4 regions of the Bacillus sp. 01N45 genome follow, and region 1 is predicted to be linked to each of the others. Evidence: predicted binding sites of a transcription regulator. Region 1 holds the regulator's gene; each other region holds the start of a gene.

Region 1 (5,310 bases):
TAAAACCCATATTATCTGTTGATAATGTGGGTTTTATTGTGTATATAAAATGTTGATAACTTTTTTGGAAGTTGTGGATAATGTGGAAAAGTTATTTTGGGGTTTATTTTATAAAGGTGGATATGTGTATAAACCTGTGGATAAAGCAGAAGAAGTCTGACCTTTGAATGTATTCTTTTTTGGGAAATAAATCGCAAGAAGATATCTCTAAAAAACATTTTGAAATGTGCCCTTATTATAGGGGCGAGCCAACATTGTCAAACTTTGTCGGTAAATCGGTATGTCGTGTCGAATCGTTTATACCCCAGCTAGAAGATAAAAAGGATGTCGCATAGTCAAAAATCCCGACTTATGAGACATCCTTCTTATTCATACTCTTATAAATGTAATTCTTCCCATTCTGCCATACAAGCATCAAGTTGCTCTTGTAGTATTTGCTTTTTCGTTGTAATTTCACTAGCCTTTTCATAATCTGCGTATATTTCTGGTAAGCAAAGTTGATCTTCTAACGTAGCAATTTCTTCTTCAAATTCTACAATATTTTGTTCTAGTTCCTCAATTTTTCGAGTGCGTTGACGTTCTAATTGTTTACGCTCTTTTTCTTCGAGATAATTTAATTTTTCTTGCGCTACAGTTTTTTGAACAGGTGCTTGGTTTTCTTGCTGTTCTTGTTGTTCAAATGCTGCACGTTCAATCATTTCATTTTTCTTCTCCACATAGTAATCGTAATCGCCTAAATACTCTTGTGCACCTTCTGTTGACAACTCAACAACGGTCGTCGTTACACGATTAATAAAGTAGCGGTCATGTGAAACAAATAGAAGGGTGCCTGGATAATCAATTAAAGCATTCTCCAAAATTTCTTTACTATTTAAATCAAGATGGTTCGTAGGTTCATCGAGAATTAATAAATTTGATTTTTGCATCATAAGTTTTGCAAGAGCTAATCGAGCTTTTTGTCCACCACTAAGAGAAGATACTGGTTTTAGTACATCATCCCCTGTGAATAAGAAGTTACCTAATATCGTGCGAATTTCTTTTTCGGGCTGCAATGGATATTCATCCCATAACTCATTTAAAACTCGCTTAGAAGATGTTAAGTTTGCTTGTTCTTGATCATAATAACCAACAGATACATTGGATCCGAAAGAAACATCACCATTTAATAGTGGTAACTTATTCACAAGTGATTTTAATAATGTGGATTTTCCAATTCCGTTTGGACCAACTAAAGCAACGCTATCCCCGCGAGTTAAGCGCATAGTTACATGTTCAATAATCGGATCATCATCATAGCCGATAGTTGCATCCTTTACTTGTAAAACATCATTTCCACTTTGTTTTTCGATATCGAAGTGGAAGGATGCTGACTTAGAATCACCTAATGGTCTAGTCAATAATTCCATTCTATCTAATTGTTTACGACGGCTTTGAGCACGTTTTGTCGTAGATGCGCGCGCTATATTTTTTTGAACGAAATCCTCAAGTTTAGCGATTTCATCTTGTTGTTTTTCATAACGTTTCATGTCTTGCTCGTATAATGCTGATTTTAAGTCTAAATATTTACTGTAGTTACCAACAAATCGTCTGCTTTCTTTATTCGAAATTTCATATACTTGTGTAACGAGTTTATCTAAGAAATAACGGTCATGGGAAACGATTAGTATTGCGCCAGGATAGCCTTGTAAATATTGTTCAAGCCATGTTAATGTTTCGATGTCTAAATGGTTTGTAGGCTCGTCCAAAATAAGTAGGTCTGGTTTCGTTAATAATAATTTACCAAGAGCTAATCGTGTTTTTTGTCCACCGCTTAATGTAGAAATCGTCGTCTGGTGCGTTTCAACTGGGAAGCCAAGACCACTTAAAATCGAGCGAATATCTGCTTCATATTGATATCCACCTTGATCTTTATAATCTAATTGCAATTGGTCATAATCAGCTAATAATCTTTCATATGTAGCCTCGTTTGAAAAGTTTTCTTCTTTTCCCATCTCTTGCTCTAGCCTTCGAAGTTTTGTCTCCATTTGCTGCAAGTGTGTAAAGACGGTTAACATTTCATCCCAAATTGTTAAAGACGTTTCTAACCCGGTATTTTGAGCTAAATATCCGATTGAGACATCTTTTGGTTTTATAATTTCGCCACCATCATGAGATAGCTCACCAGCTATTATTTTTAATAGTGTAGATTTTCCGGCCCCATTTCGTCCGACTAATGCGATACGATCTTTCGTTTGAACTTCCAATTTTATGTTTGCAAGAATCGTTTCGGCACCGTATAATTTCGTAAGCGCGTTTACTTGTAATAAAATCAATGTTTTCACCTCAAATAATTTCTTAACTTTGCCATGTTTATATTTCTCAATCATACTAAAAATAGTGTATAGTTTAAAATAAAGAGAGAATACTTCTTCTCTTTATTATACAGGGAAATTCATGAGTGCTAAACTTCTGTATTTGATTCAAGTATATGAATAAAGATAGGAAGAGAGGAGAGGTTATATGGAGCAGCAAAAAATTCCACAGGCCACTGCCAAACGATTGCCTCTATACTATCGATTTATCCAAAACTTATCTCTTTCTGGTAAGCAACGTGTTTCATCAGCCGAATTGAGTGAAGCGGTAAAAGTTGATTCCGCAACGATTCGAAGAGATTTTTCATATTTTGGAGCGTTAGGGAAAAAAGGTTATGGATATAACGTAAATTATTTATTATCATTTTTCCGTGAAACACTCGACCAAGATGATATAACACGTGTAGCACTTATTGGAGTAGGTAATTTAGGGACCGCTTTCTTACATTATAATTTCACGAAAAACAATAATACAAAAATTGAAATGGCGTTTGATGTTAGTGAAGAGAAAGTCGGGACAGAAATCGGGGGCATTCCTGTATATCATTTAGATGAATTAGAAGAACGTTTATCAACTGATATACAAGTGGCAATATTAACAGTACCCGCTACAGTAGCACAATCTGTAGCAGATAGATTGGCAGAAACGAACGTGCATGGTATTTTAAATTTCACACCAGCGCGCTTAAATGTGTCAGATAATATAAGAATTCACCATATTGATTTAGCGGTAGAGTTACAAACACTTGTTTACTTTTTAAAGAATTATCCACAATAAAACGCAGAGGAAGCGACCTCTGCGTTTTATTATTGTTTTTTCTTTGTGAATTTAACTAAGATAAGGCGAAGTGCCAAATTAAAATCAATTGTTGCCATAACTGCAAATAGTATTGTCCACATATTCCAGATTGTATCTGTTACGTTCGTAATGGCGAAGCGTGTAAAGATACATCCTAGAAGGAAGTACAATGCAGCCATGAACAATGGTGAGTTCCTCATACTAAAAATCCTCCGATAAAGCCTTGCATTTTTTCAGCTTCTTTAATCATTTCTTGAATTTGTTCATTGCTCATTAAAACTTGAGCAACTGCAACTAATGTATTCATTGCAACATGAGCTGCGATAGGGACGATAATACGCTTCGTTTTTACATATAAAAAGGCGAATACGAGTCCCATAGAAGTGTATACCAATAAGTGAGTGAAATCAAAATGAATTGCTGCGAATACAAGAGAACTAATGATAGCAGCAATAAAGAAGTTAAACTTCTTATAAAGTGTACCAAATAAAATTTTTCTAAATACGATTTCTTCCAAAATAGGTCCTATTATAGAGATAACGATAAGGAACCAAGGTGTCGTTTTTGCGATATCCATAAGTCTTGCTGTATTTTCTGATCCAGGTTTAATTCCTAATACACGTATTTCTATCATACCGGCAATACTTTGTGAGAAAAATGCTAGGAAGAAACCGATAAAAATCCAACCAATCGTAGCTGGAACAGTAGAGCGCATTGTATCTAAACGTCTGTCACGAATATCTGTTCTAAGTAACCAAAGTACGATACATAATGCAATAAAGAAGCTAATGATTGCCCAGTGGCCAGTTATGAGTTGAAATTTCTCTTCTCTAGTAAATCCCCTGTTATCATAAAGTCCAGTTTTCAGCAGAAGTGGTAATCCAACAATGGATGATAACTGCATTAAAATGTATGTAACGATAACCCACCAATATTGTTTTTTCAAATGGTTTAACCATCCTTTCTAACTCTAGTGTATGAGATAAGGTAGGATAACATGTAAGTATGCTACCTACGATATAAACCTCGCTTAAATTATGTTTTTTTCGTAAATCCTTATTTGAAATTATAATAGAAGACAGGAGAAAGTTGTGTGTATAGCGAAAACAACTTAGGGTGTCCTTTCATATTGTAACATACGAGTAGGGGAAACAACGATTCATATAGTAAAGGTAGAAGAAGAGGGACTCTATATAGAAAAGTGTATAGCTTAATTTGCGAAAAAATTATGATTTTTTTACTTGCAAAAGAAATTGAGATTATTTATTATTATAAGTGTGTTAGCACTCGGGTGACTTGAGTGCTAATAAATAAAATTTACATAACAAAATGAGGAGGTTATTGTTCATGCTAAAGCCATTAGGTGATCGCGTTGTAATTGAGCTTGTTCAAGCAGAAGAAAAAACAGCAAGTGGTATTGTATTACCAGACACTGCAAAAGAAAAACCACAAGAGGGTAAAGTTATTGCAGTAGGTACTGGTCGAGTGCTTGAAAATGGTGAGCGTGTTGCTCTAGAGGTAGCTGCAGGTGATCTTATCATCTTCTCAAAATATGCAGGTACTGAAGTAAAATATGAAGGTACTGACTACTTGATTTTACGTGAAAGTGACATTTTAGCAGTTATCGGTTAATTATATAAATCTTAAAAAATTCAAGGGGGTCAATTATTATGGCAAAAGATATTAAATTTAGTGAAGAAGCACGTCGTTCGATGCTTCGCGGTGTCGACACTCTTGCAAACGCAGTAAAAGTAACGCTTGGACCAAAAGGTCGTAACGTTGTACTTGAGAAAAAATTTGGTTCACCACTTATTACAAATGATGGTGTAACAATCGCAAAAGAAATCGAATTAGAAGATGCATTCGAAAACATGGGTGCAAAATTAGTAGCAGAAGTTGCTAGCAAAACAAATGATGTAGCTGGTGACGGAACAACAACTGCAACTGTATTAGCACAAGCTATGATTCGTGAAGGTCTTAAAAACGTAACAGCTGGTGCGAACCCAATGGGTCTTCGTAAAGGTATCGAAAAAGCTGTTACTGCTGCAATTGCAGAATTAAAAGAGATTTCTAAACCAATCGAAGGCAAATCTTCTATCGCACAAGTAGCTGCTATTTCTGCAGCTGACGAAGAAGTAGGTCAATTAATCGCTGAAGCAA
Region 2 (5,310 bases), on a different contig from region 1:
GAGTCATTGAAAACACCTCCGTTAAAGGGTTATAAATAAATTATAGTATGAATGTTATAATTTAACAAAATATAAGTGTAATAGAAAACGGAGTATTTATCATGAAGGGAGATTAAGTATGAATATTGTGGAATTCCAGAGATATGTATTAAATTTCAGTAAAGAAAAAGGATTTCAAGAGACAACGATTGAAGAGCGAACGATGTATGCGATGGCGGAATTGGGTGAATTAGCGGAAGCTATATTAAAACGTGAATGGTAAGTGGAATATTAATGTGTAAAGATGGGGGATACGAATGAAAAAGAAGCTTATTATAGGAGGAGTCTTTACCTTAATTAGTGTAATGAGTGTTTTCGCTTATTTAGTCTTTCAAGGCATATTTATTCCGAATCAAATAAGTGCGGATAAGTATGAAATAAAAGGTGTAGATGTTGCGTCATACCAAGGAGATATAGATTGGAGAGAGTTGGAAAAGCAAAATATGAAGTTTGCGTTTATAAAGGCTACTGAAGGAAGCTCGTTTGTAGATAAGTACTTTTCGGAAAATTGGACGAATGCGAATAAGACAGGTATGCGCGTCGGAGCGTATCATTTTTTTAGTTTTGATAGTAAGGGTGAAACACAAGCAGAGCAATATATACGAACTGTTCCAAAGTATAAACAAGCATTGCCACCCGTAATTGATGTTGAGTTTTATGCTAACAAAAAAGATAATCCCCCTAAGCGTGAAGATGTTGTGAAAGAGTTGTCGGTCATGATAAAAATGCTAGAAAAACATTACGGTAAGAAAGTAATATTGTATGCAACTCAAGAGGCATATGATTTGTATATAAAGAATGCGTATCCCCAATGTGATATATGGATTCGTAGTGTCTTTACAAAACCGAGTTTATCTGACGAGAGAAAATGGACGTTTTGGCAATACACGAACCGTGGGAGATTAAATGGTTATAATGGAAAAGAGAAGTATATTGATTTGAATGTATTTTATGGTAACGAGGAAGAGTTTGAGAATTATGGAATAAAAGGTTAAGTTTTAAAGCGTACAAAATTTTGTACGCTTTTTTGTTACTTACATAAAAATATACAAGTAAAGATGGAACAAACATTTAAGATGAATTGTCTATTATAGGTAATAACTATTCCATTTGAAAGAAAGGGTGGAGAAAATGAAAAATACATTATTAAAAGTAGGGGTATGTGTTAGTTTATTAGGAACAATGCAATTTGTTAGTACAATTTTTTCTGTGAAAGCGGAACAAAAGCTAGAGCAAAAAGTAATAAAAAATGAGACAGGAACTATTTCAATTTCTCAGTTAAATAAAAATGTATGGGTTCATACGGAGTTAGGTTACTTTAACGGAGAAGCAGTTCCTTCGAACGGGCTAGTTCTTACTACTTCTAAAGGGCTAGTACTTGTCGATTCTTCTTGGGATGATAAGTTAACGAAGGAATTAATAGAGATGGTAGAAAAGAAATTTAAGAAGCGAGTAACGGATGTCATCATTACACATGCGCACGCTGATCGAATTGGCGGAATAAAAACGTTGAAAGAAAGAGGCATTAAGGCGCATAGTACAGCACTAACTGCAGAACTAGCAAAGAAAAGTGGATATGAAGAACCGCTTGGAGACTTACAATCCATTACAAATTTGAGTTTTGGAAATATGAAAGTAGAAACATTTTACCCAGGGAAAGGACATACAGAAGATAATATCGTCGTATGGTTACCGCAATACAACATTTTAGCTGGAGGCTGTTTAGTGAAATCTGCGGAAGCTAAAGATTTAGGGAACGTTGCTGATGCCTATGTAAATGAATGGTCCGCATCGATTGAGAATGTGCTGAAGCGATATGGAAACATCAATTCAGTAGTGCCTGGTCATGGGGAAGTAGGGGACAAAGGATTGCTTTTACATACATTGGATTTGTTGAAATAAGAAACTGTGGGAATATAAAAGCGAGGAGAAACAATTTTCTCCTCGCTTTCTTCTAGCTATATTTAAATGCGAAGCCATCAATTATGCCTGCATACGTTACTGAGATTTTAATTCCAAGTATACAAATACCAGTACCGTCATAATTGCTATAACAACATAAGTAATATCGAGCATTATAAGTGTTTTTAAAGTTTCAGTCATCCTAATTCACCCCTGGTATGAAAATATAACATAATCTCTTATCAATCAGATCAGAGATTATAGAGATAACAATGTATATGAAATTTATTAAGTAGTGTCTATATAAATATATCATATAAATAATGTAAGTAATGTTAAGGTAGTGTAAATGTATTGTAAATAAAGTGATTTTTCATAAAATATTTAATCAAAAAATTGATAGTTCTTCAAAATGAAAAGAAGCTATTCTTTCTGTTGCATAATAAAAAGAAAGAATAGCGTTTTTGTATGTCTATTTCTGTTTGCTTAAGAGATTTATAGTACGAAATTGTTCTTTCGTACTATGAACTAGAAAGTTAAATATGTGATTCAGCAATAGTCTAGCTATTTGAAAACTTGAACAACAGGGGTATGTAATGTTTTTTTGTGTCAATAAAAATATTATGTAAACAATATAAGTTGTCACAAATTTATACATATTATTGTGATTGATATCACATCTCTTTTCCTCAATGGGTATTATGCTTAGGTTGTAAGGAATGATTGGGAGAGGGTGGGATGATCATGTTTTGTTATCAATGTGAACAAACGCCAACAGGTGGATGTAAAGTGATGGGTGTTTGCGGTAAAAATGAAACAATTGCAAGTTTACAAGATACGATTGTGTTTGGGCTAAAAGGAATTGCAGCTTATCGTACGCATGCTGCTCAGCTAGGGTATACTGATGCATTTGTAGATGCTACGACGCAAGAAGCACTGTATATGACATTAACAAATTCCAACTTTAATGAACAAGAACATATTGATATGGCTATGAAAGTAGGGAAATCGGCTTTACGAGTAATGGAGTTATTAGATGAGGCGCATACGAATCACTTTGGTGTTCCAGAGCCTGTTCAAATTACGCAAAACCATGTAGAAGGTAAGGCAATTGTAGTTACTGGACATAATTTATTTGCGTTAGAAGAATTATTAAAACAAACAGAAGGAAAAGAAATTAATATTTATACGCATTCTGAAATGTTACCAGCACACGGTTATCCGCAGCTGAAAAAATATAAACATTTAAAAGGAAACATCGGTAAGGCATGGTATGATCAACGACGTCTTTTTGAAAAATTTACAGGTGCTATATTAGCGACAACGAACTGTGTTATGCCAATTAAAGGGTCGTACTCTGATCGATTCTTTTCATATGATATTGCAGGTTTAGAAGGTGTACAAAAAATTGAAAATGATGATTTTGCACCATTGATTCAAAAAGCGCTAGAACTTCCAGAAGTACATATGGAGTCGGATGAACAGTTAGTAACAGGGTTCCATCATAATACAGTATTATCATTAGCTCCTGAAATTATTGAGGCAGTAAAAGAAGGAAAGATTAAGCGTTTCTTTGTCATCGCAGGTTGTGATGCACCAGGAAAAGGCGGAGAATATTATCGTGAATTAGCAACGTCACTTCCGCCAGAAACAGTTATTTTAACGACTTCTTGCGGGAAATTCCGCTTTAATGATGTGGAGTACGGTGTTGTACCTGGTACAAAGATTCCGCGTTACATTGACTTAGGGCAATGCAATAATTCAATTTCAACAGTGAAAATAGCAGCCGCTTTAGCAGATGCTTTTCAATGCGAAGTGAACGAACTGCCAGTTAGTATTGTCCTATCATGGTTTGAACAAAAAGCGGTTGCCATTTTACTTGGGCTATTTAGTCTTGGTATTCAAGATATTCGCATCGGTCCAAAGGCGCCTGAATTTATTTCACCTGGCTTGCTTGATGTATTACAAGAAACGTTTGGTTTGAAACTGATTACAACTGCAGCAGAAGATATGGAAATGATTTTATCGTAACAAAAGAATGATCTGTCTTATTAAGAAGAAGAGCTAACCTATAGCGCTCCAAAACAAAAATGTAGAATATTTGTTTTGGGGTATTTTCTTTTCTTAGCGGGATAGGTAATAGTTGATTTTAGAAAAATATAAAAATCGAGTTGACATGTATAACTACTCAGTCATACAATGTAGGAGTAATAGGTGATACTGAGTAGTGTTGTTTCTCAAAATGTTTTCAGTAAACAATAGGTAAGAGCGGATTTTAGAAAAAATTTTAAAATCAGTTGACATCTATAGCTACTTAGTCATACAATGTAGTTGTAATAAGTAATACTGAATAGTGTGGTTTTACTCAAAAACTATTCAGTAAAAATTCGCCTTAGTACTCTGTGATACTGAATATAAGTCAGACAGAATAGGGGGTAAAGGAGGATCATAACATGGAAAATTTAACTGAAATGCTAAAAGGTTCACTGGAAGGGTGTGTGTTGGAAATCATTAGCCGCCGTGAAACGTATGGCTATGAGATTACCCGCCACCTGAATGATCTTGGGTTTACCGAAGTCGTAGAAGGGACGGTTTATACTATCCTCGTACGATTAGAAAAGAAAAAGCTTGTGAATATTGAAAAGAAACCATCAGATATGGGACCGCCTCGTAAGTTTTATTCATTAAATGAGGATGGCCGTCAGGAGCTTGAATTGTTTTGGAAAAAATGGGATTTTGTATCTTCAAAAATTAACGTCTTGAAGTCAAACTAGCCTCATAATATAAAATGTTCCGGCTCATATTTGGAGAGTTTCTTGTTCTGCTTTATAAAAAAGGAGGAAAATAAGATGTTGGAAATGTTTAAAAAATTAATTGGTGATAAAAAAGAGTACAAAATGATGATGGCACGTGTTGGAGCACTGCCAGAGGACTATCAGTTTGTGTTTAAGAAAATTCAAAACTACATGTGGAATTTCTCAGCGGGTAATGGAATGGATATGCTGCACATACAGTATGAATTAATCGATTTGTTTGAAGCAGGTGCAGCGGAAGGGAGACAAGTGCTTGACATTACTGGGGAGGACGTGGCATCCTTTGCTGACGAACTAGTGGCAAACGCTAAAACGTATGTCTCCAAGTATCGTGAAGATTTGAATGAAAGTATTATGAAGAAATTGAGAAAAAAATAAATGCAATTAGTAATACCGACTGATTAGCTGGTTACAAATGTGAATTGCCGCCATCGCTATTCAGTTATATTTTTAAACTGGTACTAAGTAATACAGATTATCAGTGATACTAAATAGAGGGTGTATGTAATCTAATTTTATAAGGGGGAAAAAGTATGAGCAATGCAGCGATTTCTAT
Region 3 (5,310 bases), on a different contig from region 1:
CGTGCTTCTTCGTCATTTCCATCTTTAAATGCTCTTGGTAAATATTTAAATACGAGATCAATGGCCTTTAATGCTAATCCATCTGTATAGTCATTTGCTAGAACAGACACATACGCCTCGATTGCATGCGTTAATACGTCCATACCAGTGTCTGCTGTTACATGTGGTGGTACTGTCATTACAAACTGTGGATCAACAATTGCTACATCTGGTGTTAATTCATAATCCGCGAGCGGATACTTTATATTATTTTTCTTATCTGTAATAACCGCAAATGGTGTTACTTCTGATCCTGTTCCTGATGTTGTTGGAATGGCAACAAACTGCGCCTTACTTCCTAATTCCGGATATTTACATGTACGTTTTCTTATATCTAAAAACTTCTGTTTAATTCCATAGAATGTTGTTTCTGGTTGCTCATAGAAAAGCCACATCCCTTTCGCTGCATCCATAGCTGAACCACCACCAAGTGCGATAATTACATCTGGCTTAAAACTTCTCATCATTTCCGCACCTTTAAACACAGTTTCATCTGATGGATCTGGCTCGACCTCAAAGAAAACTTCGACTTTTACATCATTTGCATGTTTACGTAAATAATGCGTAACCGTATCTACATATCCGTGCTCAACCATTCCTGGATCCGTTACAATAAATGCACGTGAAATGTTAGGCATATTTGCTAAATATGCTGTCGCATGTTTTTCAAAATAAATTTTTGGTGGTAATTTGAACCACTGCATATTCTTTTTTCTATTTGCCAACCTTTTTATATTTAATAAATGCGTCGCTGTTACGTTTTGAGAAACTGAGTTTTTCCCATACGAGCCGCAACCGAGCGTAAGTGATGGAATAAATCCATTATATATATCACCGATTCCACCTTGTGATGAAGGAGCGTTTACAATAAGACGGCAAGCTTTCATACGTAATCCAAATTGTTTTTGTACTTCTTTATTTGTAGAATGAATGACTGCTGAATGTCCTAAACCACCAAGGTCTAACATGTCTTCGCAATATGTAAGTCCCTCTTCTAGTGAATTTGCTTTTACACAAGCTAATACTGGACTCAGTTTCTCACGAGATAGTGGATATGCTCCTCCGATACCTTGTATTTCAGCTACAAGCATTTTTGTATTTTCAGGCACAGTAATTCCAACTAATGCGGCAATGTACTGTGCTGATTTCCCTACAATATCACTATTTACTGCACATGTATTTTCATTAATAACAAGCTTTTCTAATTTTCTTCTCTCTTCTTCTGTTACAAAGTAACAATTGTTTGCAATCATTTCTTTTTTCACATCATCATAAATTTCCTTGTCTACAATGATTGCTTGTTCTGATGCACAAATCATACCGTTATCAAATGTTTTTGATAAAATTAAATCATTAACAGCTCGTTTTATATGCGCTGATTTCTCTATATAGCATGGTACATTACCAGGACCTACACCTAGCGCTGGTTTTCCAGTAGAATAAGCTGATTTCACCATACCTGCTCCTCCAGTTGCCAAAACAAGCGCAACACCTTCATGGTTCATTAATTGTTTCGTTGCTTCGACAGAAGGTCTTTCAATCCACTGAATACAATGTTTTGGTGCCCCGGCCTTCACCGCTGCATCATATACTGTTTTCGCCGCTGCAATGGAACAGTTTTGTGCTGAAGGATGAAATGCGAAAATAATTGGATTTCTCGTTTTCATCGCGATTAATGCTTTAAACATTGTTGTCGACGTTGGATTCGTTACTGGCGTTACCCCAGCTACTACACCGACAGGTTCCGCAATTTCTATTATTTCTTCATGAGGATCTTCGTGAATAATCCCTACTGTTTTATCTTTTTTTATGCTATGCCAAATATATTCAGTAGCAAAAATATTTTTAATACATTTATCTTCATATACACCACGACCTGTTTCTTCAACAGCCAACTTCGCAAGCGGCATATGTTGATCAACACCTGCTAATGCCATTTCATGAACAATGTTGTCAATTTGCTCTTGTGTAAAACTTTCTAATGCTTGTAAAGCCTTTCGACCGTTATTCACTAACGTATCAATCATCTCTTTTACTTCCTGCATTTCATTTACAACTTTCTCTTTGACTACCATGTAAATTCCTCCTATTCTGCTATCATGGACTAAATAAGACCCTATAGGTCATAATGAGTCCCGATTAGCGCAAAAAAAATAGAGTTGCTTTCCTACATGAACCTCATTGTTTGTGAAATATTTCACAAGTTTGTTCGTGAGTAACACTTCATGAACTTAATATACATGAAATGATTTCATTTGTGTATGTCTATTTTGTGAAGTTTTTCACAAAAAGATGTAATAAAAATGCACTGCCTATATGAGCAGTGCATTTTTACTATGCTAACGCTTGTGCTAGATCTTCAATTAAATCTTCACCGTCTTCAATACCGACAGAAATACGAATTAATGTATCTGTAATTCCTAGCTCTTTACGACGATCTGCTGGGATTGATGCATGTGTCATTTGAGATGGGATAGAAATTAAACTTTCTACTGCCCCTAAACTTTCAGCAAGTGTAAAGTATTGTAAGTTCTCTAGTACTTTATTTAATGTTTCTTCACTATCTACATCAAATGAGATAATAGCACCAAATCCATTTGCTTGTTCTGTCGCTAGTTCATGGTTTTGATGTGATGCAAGACCTGGGTAATATACTTTATTTACTTTTGGATGGTTATTTAAAAACTCAGCAATTGCACGTGAATTCGTTTCATGCTCTTCCATTCGAATTCCTAATGTTTTTAAACCACGAAGTAGTAAGAAGCTATCTTGTGGGCCAAGAATGCCTCCTGTTGAGTTTTGTACAAAGTGAAGGTCTTCTGCTAATTGCGGGCTATTTACAACTACTAGGCCTGCAACTACGTCACTATGACCTCCTAAATATTTCGTTGCACTATGAAGTACAATGTCTGCTCCTAAAGTAATCGGCGACTGCCAATATGGCGTCATGAATGTGTTATCGATAATTGTTAATAAATCTTTCTCTTTAGCAAGAGTAGATATTTTCTTAATATCAGTAATTTTCAGTAATGGGTTCGTTGGTGTTTCCACATAAATCGCTTTCGTATTTGGACGAATCGCTTCTACAACTTCCTCTAGGTTTGTTGTATCTACAAATGTATGCTCAATGCCGAAGCGATTTAATACTTTCGTGATAACGCGGTACGTTCCACCATACACATCATCTGTTAAAATAACGTGGTCACCTTTTGAGAACAACATAATTGTAGCTGTAATAGCAGCCATTCCTGAACCAAATGCAAAACCAGCATGACCGTTTTCTAATACTGCAATCATTTCTTCTAAAGCTGCACGTGTTGGGTTGCCTGTACGTGAATATTCATATCCTTGATGCTTACCAACTGCTTCTTGTTTGTACGTACTTGTTTGATAAATCGGTACATTTACAGATCCAGTTGAAGGTTCTCCTATGCGAATACCATGAATTAACTTTGTCTTTGCTCTCATTTTTTATTCCCATCCTTTGTATATGTCTTTACTTAAATAACGCTCACTACTATCAGGAAAAATCGTTACAATATTTGTACCTGGCGCCGCTTTCTCTGCTTCAAGTAAACTTGCATGAAATGCTGCTCCGGAAGAGCTCCCAACGAGCAGTCCTTCTTTTTGCGCTAATTCCTTCACTCGTAAAAATGCATTTCGATCAGAAATTGTATGAATTTCATCAAAATAAGATGTTTTCAAAAATGGCGGGATAAATTCAAGGCCAATCCCTTCTGTTTCATGCGAACCAGCTTTACCACCATTTAAAATAGATCCTTCTGGTTCGACAATAACCGTTTTTATATCTATATTTTTTTCTTTCAAATAAGATGCAGTTCCCATGAATGTACCACCAGTTCCTGCTCCTGCAACAAATGTGTTAATCTCTCCGTTCAGTGCATCCCACAGTTCAGGACCTAGTGTTTTGAAATAAGCACGCGGGTTTGCTTCATTCGCAAACTGACTTGGAGAGTATGAATTCGGTATTTCATTTACTAATTCTTTTGCTTTTGCAATTGCGCCGGTCATTCCTTGCTCAGTCGGTGTATGCACGACCATTGCGCCTAGTGCTTTCATTAATTCTTGTTTTTCAATACTAAATTTCTCTGGTACACAAACAATAACGCGTAAATCATGTTGTAACGCTGCAAGTGCCAGTCCAATACCAGTATTTCCAGCAGTTGGTTCAATAATTGTTCCACCCTGGGTAACAAGCCCTTTTTCTAGCGCATCTTCGATTAATTCTCTTCCTAAACGGTCCTTAACGCTTCCACCTGGGTTATAAAATTCAAGCTTTGCAAATAAACGGACCCCTTCTGGAAGTGAAAAACGAGTAATTTCTACAATTGGTGTATGACCAATCAACTCATGAACTCCACGATATACATTCATCGTGTTCTCCCCCTTATTTGCCAATAAAGAAAAGGCAACTGTATGTATTTTCTTTATATGAGACAGTTGCCTTTTTGTTACATTACTTTAACTCTTCTAGTACTTTTACGATAAAGTTTGTAGAATGAAGAGCTGCTTGATCTAAAAATTGATCAAATGAAACATTTGATTCTTTACCTGCAATATCAGAAAGCGCACGAATAATAACAAACGGAACTTCATATTGGTGGCATACTTGTGCAACAGCTGCTGCTTCCATTTCTACTGCATAAAGGTCTTCAAATTTATCACGAATTGCTGCAACGCGGTTCGGATCACTCATAAATGAATCACCTGTTGCAATCATACCTTTTACAACTTGAATATTTTCTTCTGCCTGCATACATTTCTCAGCTAATGTAACTAATGCTTCATCAGCCTTGAATCCAGGCGGCATTCCTGGTACTTGACCATACTCATAGTTAAATGCTGTTACATCTACGTCATGATGACGAACTTCTGTTGAAATAACTACATCTCCAACGTTTAGAGAATGATGGAAGCCACCAGCTGAACCAGTATTAATTACTTTTTCAGGCTTATATCTTTCTAATAAAATTGTCGTTGACATCGCTGCATTTACTTTACCAATACCAGACTTTAACAAGATTACTTCGTGTCCTGCTAATTGTCCTTTCGTAAATTCACAACCCGCAACCGTTTCTGTTTCTGCTTGTTCTAATTTGTCACGTAAAATACGTACTTCTTCTTCCATTGCTCCAATTACAGCAATTCTCAATCTAATCCCTCTTTCTATTGCTTAGTTGCCTCCATTACCCAAACGAAATGATTTGATCTCGTAAACGTTACATGGAAGCCATTGTTTTCAAAAATAGA
Region 4 (5,310 bases), on a different contig from region 1:
TTAATCCTATCTGTGCTCATATCTTTACATTATACTTTCCTACAAGAGCTTTCGCAATAACTTACAAATGTTCTCTATTCCATGATACTCACTCTTTTACTTCTTAATTCTTTTTACTATTTTGATTTCCCTTTACAATTATGTAAATTTCTCCACTTATTCCTTACAAAAATATGGATATTCTATTTTTAGTATACTCTTTTCTATATACATACTCTAGGTTTTATTGTAAAGAAAGCAAAAAGCCTAATCCAATATTTGGATTAGACTGCTTGTAAAATATGTCTTGCTTGCTCTACATTTTTTTCAGTAGGTGGTTCTACATTCGCGAGTGGATATTTATGCCCAAGTGCCTCCCATTTATATACACCAAGCTTATGATATGGTAGCACTTCAACCTTCTGAACATTAGACAGGCTTTGAATAAAGCTAGATAATTTTTGTAGATCCTCTTCATTATCCGTAACACCAGGAACTAATACGTGTCTTACCCAAATTGGTTTATTTTTATCCGATAAATAACGAGCAAATTGTAAAATATGTTCATTTGGTTTCCCTGTTAATTTACGGTGTTTCTTTGAATCAATATGTTTCAAATCCAATAAAACTAAATCTGTGTAATCCATTAAAATATCTAGCTTATTTTGGAATTCTGGTTCTTCAGAATAACAACCACCCGAAGAATCAATTGTTGTATGAATTCCAACTTCCTTACATTTCTTAAATAATTCAATTAAGAAATCTAGCTGTAATAATGGTTCACCACCACTAACTGTTATACCGCCTCCAGAAGCTTCAATAAAAGGAAGGTAACATGTCACATCCTGCATTACTTCTTCAACTGTTATTTCTTTTCCTTTACCGATCTCCCACGTATCAGCATTATGACAGTATTGACAACGTAATAAACACCCTTGTGTAAATATGACATAACGAATTCCTGGGCCATCAACAGTACCACAAGACTCTACAGAATGAATTCTTCCTTTTATCATGTTACTTCCTCCTTTATTGAAGCAGCCCCCCTCTGCTATTTATAAAAAGCAGAGGGACACTTTTTCACTTACATACTTTCATGCATTGTACGATTAATTACATCGATTTGTTGTTCACGAGTTAATTTAATAAAGTTTACAGCGTAACCAGATACGCGAATTGTTAATTGTGGATATTTCTCAGGATGTTCCATCGCATCCATTAATGTTTCACGATTAAATACGTTAATATTTAAGTGATGGCCTTCTTTTACTGCATAACCATCAAGCATTGATACTAAGTTACGTACTTGTACATCATCTTCTTTACCAAGTGCTTTTGGAATAATAGAGAATGTATTAGAAATACCATCTTGTGCATCTTCATATGGTAATTTAGCTACAGATAATAATGAAGCTAATGCACCTTTTGTATCACGACCATGCATTGGGTTCGCACCTGGTGCAAATGGTTCTCCAGTACGGCGACCATCTGGAGTGTTACCAGTTTTCTTACCGTATACAACGTTAGATGTGATTGTTAAGATCGACATTGTATGAACAGAATTTCTGTATGTTTTATGTTTACGAAGTTTATTCATAAATGTTTTTACAAGATTTACAGCGATTTCATCTACACGGTCATCATTGTTACCGTATTTAGGGAAATCTCCTTCGATTTCAAAGTCAACTGCAATACCGTTTTCATCACGAATTGGTTTTACTTTTGCGTGTTTAATTGCACTTAAAGAGTCTGCTACTACAGATAGACCCGCGATACCTGTTGCCATTGTACGAAGAACATTTGTATCATGAAGTGCCATTTCAATACGTTCGTAGCTATATTTATCATGCATGTAATGAATAACATTTAATGTGTTTAAATATAGACCTGCTAACCATTCCATTGTCATATCAAACTTACGCATAACTTCTTCATAATCTAATACTTCAGAAGTAATCGGTGCGTACTCAGGACCAACTTGTGCTTTAGATTTTTCATCTTTACCACCGTTAATCGCATATAGTAATGCTTTTGCTAAGTTTGCACGTGCGCCGAAGAACTGCATTTGTTTACCAATTCTCATTGCAGATACACAACAAGCAATTCCGTAGTCATCACCGTAGTCAGCACGCATAATGTCATCATTTTCATATTGAATTGCTGATGTTTTAATAGACATTTTCGCACAGTAGTTTTTAAAGTTCTGTGGTAATTGTTTAGACCAAAGAACTGTTAAGTTTGGTTCTGGAGCTGGTCCTAAATTATCTAATGTATGCAAGAAACGGAATGAGTTCTTTGTTACTAATGGACGACCATCTAATGCCATACCACCGATAGACTCAGTTACCCAAGTTGGGTCACCAGAGAATAATTCATTATAATCAGGTGTTCTTGCAAATTTCACAAGACGTAATTTCATAATGAAGTGATCCACAATTTCTTGTACTTCTTCTTCTGTTAAAGTACCATTTGCTAAATCTCTTTCAATATAAATATCTAAGAATGTAGAAGTACGTCCAAGACTCATTGCAGCTCCGTTTTGCTCTTTAATTGCTGCAAGATATGCGAAGTATAACCATTGGAATGCTTCTTGTGTGTTTGTTGCTGGCTTAGAAATATCAAAGCCATGAGAAGCAGCCATTTGTTTTAACTCTTGAAGTGCACGCATTTGCTCAGATAACTCTTCGCGTAAACGCATTGTATCTTCGCTCATTACACCGCCAGTTAAATTCAAATCAGCTTTTTTCGCTTCAATTAAATGATCAATACCATATAATGCTACGCGTCGGTAGTCACCGATAATACGTCCACGTCCGTATGCATCTGGAAGACCAGTAATTACACCTGATTTACGTGCATTTCTCATTTCTGGTGTATAAGCATCGAATACACCTTGGTTATGAGTTTTTCTCCAATCTCTAAAAATACGACTAAGCTCTTTATCCATTTCGTATCCATAAGATTCACAAGCTTGTTCCGCCATACGAATACCACCATATGGTTGTAAAGAACGTTTAAATGGTTTTTCAGTTTGGAAACCGACTACTTTTTCAATATCTTTATTTAAATATCCTGGTTCATGTGATGTAATAGAAGAAACAATTTTTGTATCCATATCAAGAACGCCACCGTTTTCACGTTCTTTCGTTGTTAAATCCATTACTTGATCCCAAAGTTGTTTCGTTGCTTCAGTTGCTCCCGCTAAGAAAGATTCGTCTCCTTCGAAAACGTTTACATTATTTAAAATGAAATCGCGAACATCAATCTCTGCTTTCCATTTTTCACCTTTAAAGTTTTCCCATGCGTTTTTAACATTTTCTAATACTTGAGTCATCCTAATCTCCTCCATTTTTGATTAGTACAGGACTAAGATTTTTTATATAACAGCTTACACACTTAGAATACTACTTTTTTGCTAAAGTGAACGAAATAGTTGTGACATGTTTGTGAAATATTGAGCAAACTACTATATGCACAGTGTTAACTTCACTTAAAAGTCTTTATAATTAACCCTTTCCTTAATTGTATTTTTTTGGTACCCTTATATACGAGTCCTATTTTGTAATATAAGAACAATACCCATTGTAGAGCTGTAATACTCTTATCTCCTAATCTGTTATAGTTTTTATAACAGAACAAAAAAGTGTACATATGTTGTACACTTTTTTTGTTACTACTCTAAAACATCTCTTTTTCTATTCCCATCATAGAATCCACCACGGCTACCTTCTAATACAATTAATTGCTCTAATCCTTCTATATGATCACCTATAATTCGCAAGACAGCTGGAGGATGACCTATTTTTGCAAAATGTTCACTGGGACGAATGCGGTTCATCTTATCGACCTCTACACGACTTACACACGCAATTTCGAATCCTGAAAGAATAGCTTTCACTTGCGCTACGCAAGGTGACAATAAAGACCTATACCCAATTGATTTCAAACACTTCTGGCTAAACGCATTAGGTACAGCGATAAGAGATCCTACTCCTAAATCTTTTCTATCACAAGCTAAATTTAATGCATATTTAAATGCAGTTACAAGATGAAGCGGTACTCTTAAATCTAAATAATGATTTAGATCATTTAATGCGACATCCATTCCATCTGCAATAGCTTTTGCAAATGGATATAGCTCACTAGCTGGAATAACAAAATCACCGTCTATAAATAATACAATTTCTCCTTTGGCGAAATAAGTCCCAAGTGAACGTCCCACATCGTTGCCAAGTGCTTCTTTATATACAATTGTTGTTGCTCCCTTGTCTTTTGCAATCGTTGCTGTTTTATCAGACGAACCATTTACAACAACGATAATTTCAAAAGGTTCAATTTTGCGAAGCTCTTCTATAACATTTCCAATTGTTTTCTCTTCATCTTGTACAGGAATAATGACTGATAATTGCTTTCCTTTATACAATTTAGATGTAATGCCCCATCCTTGATAAAGATCTTCGAAATCTAAAGTATGATAGACACTATCTCTTTTCCTATTTCCATCATAATATCCTCCGCGCTCATCACTACCTACTATTCGCTCCGCTACAGCTTCTATATGATCACCTATCATCCGTTTTTCAGATTGCGAAAGACCCGTGCCGTACGCAGCATGCTCGGTCGGCCGAAATTTATTTGGCGTAATAACGTCAATTGCACAATGCCGACTAATTCTCCATTCACTTTGAACGAGGCGTAAATGAGCCAAAATAGGATTAACAAAACATTCATATCCGATGCTTTGAACGACCTCTTTCGTCAGCGCATGAGGTGCATCTAATAAGGAATCAATTTTTAATTCTTCACGCTCTAACATTGCATTTAATATTTGGCGCCATACTGTCACGGCGTACGGTTTTTGTTTCTTTAAAAATAATGCGTCCAAATTATTTAAAACGATGTCGGCCTGATCATGTAAAATCGGATTAAGGAATAATTGTAATTTTGAAGTTTGAATAGCAAAATCTCCATCTATAAATAGTAATACATCACCTATCGCATGTTTTGCGCCAATCGCGCGGCCAACATCGTTCCCTAGTAGCTCTATATACTTGATTACTTTACACCCTAAACGATCAGCAACCTCTTCTGTACCATCGTTACAACCGTTTGCTACTACAATAATCTCTATTGGATTTAATCCTTTTGCCGATTGGATAACATCTGAAATCGTTTCAGCTTCATTACATACAGGTATAATGACCGATAGTGACTTAGCCATTATTTTCTTCACGGAACCACTTAATAGTTTCTTTCAATCCTTCTTCCCATGTTACTTCTGCTTGAAACTGAACAAGTTCTCTTAATTTCGCAACATCTGGTCTTCTATTT

Evidence for each region. The regulator Rex, encoded in region 1, represses fermentation and respiration genes when NADH is low (regulators of the CRP and FNR family bind a similar motif). The targets are predictions, from matches to a motif close to TTGTGAAATATTTCACAA.
Region 2: the regulator Rex is predicted to act here: its motif matches at 2,604-2,621, upstream of hcp (hydroxylamine reductase).
Region 3: the regulator Rex is predicted to act here: its motif matches at 2,225-2,242, upstream of adhE (bifunctional acetaldehyde-CoA/alcohol dehydrogenase).
Region 4: the regulator Rex is predicted to act here: its motif matches at 3,424-3,441, upstream of pflB (formate C-acetyltransferase).

The regions. Positions count from the first base shown of each region.
Region 1 is NZ_JBFTQW010000027.1:2,969-8,278, forward strand. It holds gene AC1DMU_RS29105 (ABC-F family ATP-binding cassette domain-containing protein) at 378-2,312, opposite strand; gene AC1DMU_RS29110 (redox-sensing transcriptional repressor Rex) at 2,500-3,129, shown strand; gene AC1DMU_RS29115 (YdiK family protein) at 3,159-3,350, opposite strand; gene AC1DMU_RS29120 (CPBP family intramembrane glutamic endopeptidase) at 3,347-4,096, opposite strand; gene groES (co-chaperone GroES) at 4,498-4,782, shown strand; gene groL (chaperonin GroEL) at 4,821-5,310, shown strand, end outside.
Region 2 is NZ_JBFTQW010000004.1:200,386-205,695, reverse strand. It holds gene AC1DMU_RS11570 (DUF3784 domain-containing protein) at 1-7, opposite strand, end outside; partial or broken gene AC1DMU_RS11565 (nucleoside triphosphate pyrophosphohydrolase family protein) at 119-256, shown strand; gene AC1DMU_RS11560 (glycoside hydrolase family 25 protein) at 297-1,034, shown strand; gene bla2 (BcII family subclass B1 metallo-beta-lactamase) at 1,171-1,941, shown strand; gene hcp (hydroxylamine reductase) at 2,686-3,972, shown strand; gene AC1DMU_RS11545 (PadR family transcriptional regulator) at 4,395-4,715, shown strand; gene AC1DMU_RS11540 (DUF1048 domain-containing protein) at 4,791-5,132, shown strand; gene AC1DMU_RS11535 (ABC transporter ATP-binding protein) at 5,288-5,310, shown strand, end outside.
Region 3 is NZ_JBFTQW010000001.1:631,636-636,945, forward strand. It holds gene adhE (bifunctional acetaldehyde-CoA/alcohol dehydrogenase) at 1-2,114, opposite strand, end outside; gene AC1DMU_RS03365 (bifunctional cystathionine gamma-lyase/homocysteine desulfhydrase) at 2,374-3,507, opposite strand; gene AC1DMU_RS03370 (O-acetylserine dependent cystathionine beta-synthase) at 3,511-4,434, opposite strand; gene mtnN (5'-methylthioadenosine/S-adenosylhomocysteine nucleosidase) at 4,517-5,212, opposite strand; gene AC1DMU_RS03380 (class I SAM-dependent DNA methyltransferase) at 5,227-5,310, opposite strand, start outside.
Region 4 is NZ_JBFTQW010000009.1:171,685-176,994, reverse strand. It holds gene pflA (pyruvate formate-lyase-activating protein) at 264-995, opposite strand; gene pflB (formate C-acetyltransferase) at 1,064-3,313, opposite strand; gene AC1DMU_RS20985 (glycosyltransferase family 2 protein) at 3,653-5,200, opposite strand; gene AC1DMU_RS20980 (NAD-dependent epimerase/dehydratase family protein) at 5,193-5,310, opposite strand, start outside.